2 regions of the Kitasatospora sp. NPDC028961 genome follow, and region 2 is predicted to be linked to the other one. Evidence: riboswitches for the same ligand, from Rfam matches in the RefSeq annotation. Region 2 holds a riboswitch; the other holds the start of a gene.
The links. A riboswitch is a leader RNA that binds a small molecule or an ion and turns the genes downstream of it on or off. The one in region 2 is predicted to bind S-adenosylmethionine.

Region 1: linked by a shared signal. The riboswitch ahead of ACZ4UX_RS08470 (aminotransferase class V-fold PLP-dependent enzyme) and the one ahead of thrC (threonine synthase) in region 2 are both predicted to bind S-adenosylmethionine.

What each region holds. Positions count from the first base shown of each region.
Region 1 is NZ_JBVHVO010000003.1:222,886-226,279, forward strand. Features, by position in the region: gene ACZ4UX_RS08460 (rhomboid family intramembrane serine protease) at 1-303, shown strand, start outside; gene ACZ4UX_RS08465 (Lrp/AsnC ligand binding domain-containing protein) at 345-626, shown strand; gene ACZ4UX_RS08470 (aminotransferase class V-fold PLP-dependent enzyme) at 637-2,001, opposite strand; SAM riboswitch class IV at 2,053-2,170, opposite strand; gene trpD (anthranilate phosphoribosyltransferase) at 2,318-3,394, opposite strand.
Region 2 is NZ_JBVHVO010000027.1:17,203-20,596, reverse strand. Features, by position in the region: gene ACZ4UX_RS30410 (alpha,alpha-trehalose-phosphate synthase (UDP-forming)) at 1-718, opposite strand, end outside; gene ACZ4UX_RS30405 (glucosyl-3-phosphoglycerate synthase) at 766-1,833, opposite strand; SAM riboswitch class I at 1,983-2,115, shown strand; gene thrC (threonine synthase) at 2,133-3,394, shown strand, end outside.

The DNA of each region.
Region 1 (3,394 bases), on a different contig from region 2:
GAGGCGCACTCGGCGGACTCCACCCGGGTCCTGATCGGCGCCTCGGGGGCGATCGCCGGCGTGCTCGGCGCCTACCTGAGGCTGCACCCGCGGGCCCGGGTGACCACGCTCGTCCCGCTGCTGCTCTTCCTGCCCCTGCGGTTCCCGGCCTGGCTGGTGCTCGGCCTCTGGTTCGCGCTCCAGTGGTGGTCGGTGCACTCGGCGGGGCCGGGCGTCGCCTACCTGGTCCACGTGGTCGGCTTCTCGGCGGGGTTCCTGTACGCCTGCACGCTGGCCACCCGCCCCTCGCGACGGCCCCGCTGACGCCCGATACCCTGGCGGCACCTCACAAAGGAGCCCGAACAGTGATCACCGCCATCGTCCTGATCAAGACCAGCGTCGACCGCATCCCGGAGATCGCCGAGGCGATCGCGGCCATCGAGGGCGTCAGCGAGGTCTACTCGGTCACCGGCGGCTACGACCTGGTGGCGATGGTGCGGGTGCGCCGGCACGACGACCTGGCCGAGGTGATCCCCGGCCGGCTGAACAAGGTTCCGGGCGTGGCCCACACCGAGACCCAGATCGCCTTCCGCACCTACTCCCAGCACGACCTGGAGACCGCCTTCGCGCTCGGCCTGGGCGAGTAGCCTCCCCCGTTCAGCCCTCGCGCCGGGTGTCCGCGACGCAGCGGCCGCCCTCGTTGCGGTAGTTCCAGGCCGCGCCGTCCGTGACCAGCTCGCGGACGGCGGTCAGGAACCGGTCGATGTGCTCGTCCGGGGTACCCGCGCCGAAGCTGACCCGGATCGCGTTCAGGCTGCGCTCCCCCGGCAGCGACGCCTCCGGCGCACCGCACTCGGACGGCGCCACGTCCTCGTCGCCGAGCAGGGTGCGCACCAGCGGGTGCGCGCAGAACAGGCCGTCGCGCACCCCGATGCCGTACTCGGCGGAGAGCGCGGCCGAGAAGTGCGAGCTGTTCCAGCCCTGGACGACGAAGGAGAGCACGCCCACCCGGGCCGAGTCCGCGCCGAACAGGTTCAGCACGCGCACCTGCGGGACCTCCGCCAGCCCGGCCTTCAGCCGGGCGATCAGCTGCCGCTCGCGGGCCTCCAGCGCGTCGAAGCCGGCCTCGGTCAGGGCCCGGCAGGCCGAGGCGATGGAGTAGACGCCGATCACGTTCGGCGAGCCGGCCTCGTGCCGGGCCGGGCCGGTGTGCCACTGCACGGCCACCGAGCCGTCGGCCTCCCGGGCGACCGTGCGGGTGGCGCCGCCGCCGGCCAGGTACGGCTCGGCCTCGTCCAGCCAGTCGGCCCGGCCGGCCAGCACCCCGGCGCCGAACGGCGCGTAGATCTTGTGGCCCGAGAAGGCGATCCAGTCCACGCCCAGCTCGCGCACCGAGACCCGGTGGTGCGGGGCGAGCTGCGCGGCGTCCAGCACCACCCGGGCGCCGTGCCGGTGGGCGGTCTCGGTGAGCTCGGCGACCGGCCAGAGCTCGCCGGTGACGTTCGAGGCGCCGGTGACGCAGAGCAGCTTGGGGCCCTCGGGGGCCCCGGCCAGCGCGGCGTCCAGCGCGGCGACGGCCTCGGCGTGCGAGCGCGGGGCGCGCAGGTAGGTGACGCTCAGCCCGGCGTGGCGCCAGGGCAGCAGCGAGGCGTGGTGCTCGGTCTCGAAGGCGAAGACCCGGGTGCCGGCCGGGACGGCGCCCGCCAGCAGGTTCAGCGAGTCGGTGGTGGCCCGGGTGAAGACCACCTGGTCGCCCTCGCGCAGGTCGAGGAAGTCCGCGACGGTGCGGCGGCTCTGCTCGAAGAGGTCGGTGGAGAGCTGGGAGAGGTAGCCGGCGCCCCGGTGCACGCTGCCGTAGTAGGGGGCGTAGGCGGCGACGTCGTCCCAGACCCGCTGCAGCGCCGGGGAGCTGGCGGCGTAGTCGAGCGCGGCGTAGGTGACCTTGTCACCGTTGACCAGCGGGACCTCGACGTCGTGGCCGAGGACGGGGAGCGGGGCGCAGATCTCGGTGGCGACGGACATGGGGGTGCACTCCTTCGACGGGTAAGGACCCCGGAGGTGCGTGTCAGCCGGCGTCCGCGCTTGTCACGCGGACGGTTCGCCGCGAGACCCGGTCCTCACCCAGGGCACCCCGCCACGGACGGAGGGTTGCCGGACAGCCAGCTGGGGCTTGACGCTGTCACTCATGACCTGGCGAAGACTCTAGGTCGCGTCCGCCGAGTGGTCAAACAGGGGTCCGCCATCCGGACAGCGGTCCACCGCCGGGGCCCTGCGACGCCCCCGCCGGACGCGCGAAGGGCCCGCGGGGAGGCATCCCCCCGCGGGCCCGACCGCCGCTTCACACCCGGGTGGTGGCCTCCGACCAGCGCCGCAGCAGATCCTGCGCGGCGCCCGAGTCGATGGCCGCCGCGGCCCGCTCCATCCCGGCCGCCAGCTGCTCGGCGAGCGGCGCGTCGGTGAGGTCCAGCGCCACCAGCGCCGTCGCCGTGTTCATCAGGACGGCGTCCCGCACCGCCCCGCGCTCCCCGGCCAGCAGCCGGCGCGCGACGTCCGCGTTGAACGCCGGGTCCCCGCCGCGCAGCGCCTCGATGCCCACCAGCCGGACGCCGACGTCGCGCGGGTCGAAGGAGGTCTCGGTGACCTCGCCGTCGCGCACGATCCAGACCCGGGAGGTGGTGGTGACGGTCAGCTCGTCCAGGCCGTCGTCGCCGCGGAAGACCAGCGCGGTGGACCCCCGGCGGGCCAGCACCCCGGCGATCAGCGAGGCCAGCCGGGTGTCGAAGCAGCCGATCGCGTGCGCGGTGACCTTGGCCGGGTTGGTCAGCGGGCCGAGGGTGTTGAAGGCGGTCGGCACCCCGAGGCCGCTGCGGGCCGGGGCGGTGTGCCGCATCGCGGGGTGGAACCTGGCCGCGAAGCAGAAGGTCAGTCCGACCTCCTCGGCCACCTCGGCGACCCGCCGGGCCGAGAGGTCCAGATTGACGCCGAGCTTCTCCAGCACGTCCGAGGAGCCGCTCGCCGAGGAGGCCGCCCGGTTGCCGTGCTTGACCACCTTGGCACCGGCCGCCGCGGCGACGATCGCCGACATGGTCGAGATGTTGACGGTCTTCGCCCGGTCGCCGCCGGTGCCCACGATGTCGACCGCCGGGCCGGGGATGGAGAGCGGTTCGGCGTGCGCGTACATCGAGTCCACCAGGCCGACGATCTCGTCCACCGTCTCGCCCTTGGCCCGCAGGGCGACCATGAAGCCGGCCATCTGCACCGCGGAGGCCTCGCCGCTCATGATCCGGTCCATCGCCCAGGCGGTGTCCGCCCGGTCGAGGTCCTCGCCCCGCAGCAGCGCCGACAGGATGTCCGGCCAGGTGCGGATCACCTGCACGGGGTCCTTGCCGCCGTTCGCAGGGTTCACGTTCACCAT
Region 2 (3,394 bases):
CGAGGACGTCCGCGCAGCAGTCGGCGAAGGCGAGGGCCCAGCGGCGGGTCAGGAAGGCGGCCCGGTCGGCGCCGAGGATGCCGGTCAGGACGCTCTCGGCGACGTCGTCCGGCAGCAGCCGGAAGTACTCGGGCGGGGCCCACGGGGTGTGCGAGAAGTGGCCGATGCGCAGGTCGGGGCGGGCGGTCCGGAGCAGGGCCGGGGCCAGCGAGAGGTGGTAGTCCTGGATCAGTACCGCGGCCCCGGGCGCGGCCTCGGCGGCGAGGGCCTCGGCGAAGGCGGCGTTGTAGGCGCGGTAGGACTGCCATTCGGAGCGGAACTCCGCGCCGAAGGAGGGGGCCGTCGGGGTGGCGTAGAGCAGGTGGTGGACGAACCAGAGGGTGGAGTTGGCGACGCCGTTGTAGGCGGCCGCGAAGGTCTCCGGGTCTATGTCCAGCATCCGGACGGCCTGTCCGCCGACGTCGTGGCCGGCCCGGTCGAGGCGGCCGTCGGGGGCCTCCCGGGCGGCCCGGCGGTCGGCGTCGCCGAGCGCCGCGCAGACCCAGACGGCATGCGGGTCGTCGATCGCGGAGAGTCCGGACACCAGCCCGCCGCCGCCCCGGCGCAGGCTCAGGGTGCCGTCGGCCGCGGTACTGAATGACACCGGTCCCCGGTTGGAGGCCACCAGTACGGTGGCGGAACCGGTCGCACTCGAACGTTCGGTCGTGAGATCGCCCATGGTTGGTACGTTGCCGTGGGCCCGGGTCGGCAAACCCCCGTCCGGCGTCAGGCCTGGTGGCCGTGGTGGGCGGCGTACTCCGGGACGGTGTGCATCGGGGGCCGTTCCTCCGCGGTGATCGCATGGGTGTGCGGGGTGAAGATGGCGGCGCCGCCGGCCGGGGGCCCGGCCGTGGTGCGCGGGTCCCGGGTGAACTGGGTGAGCAGCGGATGGACCAGGTCGGCGGAGGCCTTCAGCCGGTGGGTCCGGTCCAGGCGTTCCAGGGCGGTGCGGTAGATGGTGGCGGCCATCCGCCCGAGTGCCTGGCTGTCCTGGTGGCGGTGGTGGCGTACGCCGACGTCCACCTGGGCGAGGGCGTCCAGGCCGGCGAGCTCCAGGGCGTCCACCAGGAGGCCGAGCTCGACGCCGTAGCCGGTGGGGAACGGCAGCCGTTCGAGCAGCGAGCGGCGGGCCGCGTACTCGCCGCCGAGCGGCTGGACGAAACCGGCGAGTTCCGGCCAGTGCAGGTTGAGCAGGGGGCGGGCGACCAGCTCGGTGACCCGTCCGCCGCCGGAGGGGACCACGGCGGCGTCGCCGGAGCCGGAGCCGTTCGTCACTTCGAGCGGCCGGTCGTACATGGCCTTGACCAGCTGGATGTCCGGCTCGGTGAGCAGCGGGCCGATGATGCCGGAGACGAAGGTGGGGTCGAAGGAGCGCAGGTCGGCGTCGACGAAGCAGACGATCTCGCCGCTGGTGACCAGCAGCGAGCGCCAGAGCACCTCACCCTTGCCGGGGGAGGCGGGCAGCCGGGGCAGGATGTCGTCGCGGTGGACGACCCGGGCGCCGGCCTCGGCGGCCGCGGCGGCGGTGCCGTCGACGGAGCCGGAGTCGACGACGACGAGTTCGTCGACGAGGGGCAGGCGTTCCATCAGCTCGCGGCGCACGGTGCGGACGATGTCGCCGACGGTGGCCTCCTCGTCCAGGGCGGGCAGCACCACGCTGACGGTGCCGGCCCGACCCGCCGCCTGCTTGGCCGCCAGCAGGGCGCCCACCGGGCGGTCGGTCGCGCTCCAGGAGCGGCGGCGCAGCCAGGACGCCGCCTTCGGGAGGAGCGCGGGTGTCGGTTCGGCGGGCACGGAACTCTCCTCGACGGATCGGGGTGGGACGGGGCATCTCGCGTGGCGGACGGTCCCGTTCAGGGTTGACGCCTTCGGATACAGTCTTCGTACAGCGATCGGACCTTCGCACGCCGGGGTCGTCGCTGAGCAGGACCACAACTTCACAGAGCTCATCCAGAGGGACTGAGGGAACGGCCCGTTGACGTCCCGGCAACCTTCTCGCACGGCAGGCCTCCGGCCCCGGCGGGACAGGTGCCAATTCCGGCCTGTGGCGCGCCCGCGTCACGGGGAAGATGAGGAGAGAGGCCTCCGCCATCATGGCTATCGACACCGCCGCAGCCGCCCCCGCGACCGTTGATCTCGGTCCCGCCGTCGCACTGTCCTGTCGGGAGTGCGGTACCCGGTTCCCGCTCGGTCCCAGCTTCGCCTGCCTGGAGTGCTTCGGGCCGCTGGAGATCGCCTACGACTTCGGGAGCGAGGGCGCGGAGGAGCTCCGCAAGCGGATCGAGGCCGGTCCGGCGTCGATCTGGCGCTACGCCCCGCTGCTGCCCGTCCCGGCCGACGTGGCCGACAAGCCGAACCTCAACCCGGGGTGGACCCCGCTGGTGAAGGCGGACAACCTGGGCCGCGAGCTCGGGTTCACCGCCCAGCTGCACGTCAAGGACGACTCCGGCAACCCGACGCACTCCTTCAAGGACCGGGTGGTCGCCTGCGCGATCGAGGCGGCCCGCGCGTTCCACTTCACGACCCTCTCCTGCTCCTCGACCGGCAACCTGGCCGGCGCGGTGGGCGCGGCGGCGGCCCGGGCCGGGTTCAAGTCCTGCGTGTTCATCCCGCACGACCTGGAGCAGGGCAAGGTCGTCATGGCCGGTGTCTACGGCGGCGAGCTGGTCGGCATCGAGGGCAACTACGACGACGTGAACCGCTTCTGCTCGGAGCTGATCGGCGACCCGGCCGGTGAGGGCTGGGGCTTCGTCAACGTCAACCTGCGCCCGTACTACGGCGAGGGTTCCAAGACGCTGGCGTACGAGATCTGCGAGCAGCTCGGCTGGCGGCTGCCGGAGCAGATCGTCATCCCGATCGCCTCGGGCTCGCAGCTGACGAAGATCGACAAGGGCCTGCAGGAGCTGATCAAGCTGGGCCTGGTCGAGGACCGGCCCTACCGGATCTTCGGCGCCCAGGCGGCGGGCTGCTCGCCGGTGTCGGCGGCCTTCAAGGCCGGCCAGGACGTGATCCGGCCGGTCAAGCCGGACACCATCGCCAAGTCGCTGGCGATCGGCAACCCGGCCGACGGCCCCTACGTGCTGGACATCGCCCGGCGCACCGGCGGGGCGGTCGAGGACGTCACCGACGCCGAGGTGGTCGCCGCGATCAAGCTGCTGGCCCGGACCGAGGGCATCTTCGCCGAGACCGCGGGCGGGGTGACCGTCGGCGTGCTGAAGAAGCTGGTCGAGACCGGACAGCTGGATCCGGCCAAGGAGACCGTCGCGATCAACACCGGTGACGGCCTGAAGACGCTGGACGCCGTCTCCGACTCCGGGATGACCACCGTCATCCGCCCGACGCTGGCCTCGTTCCG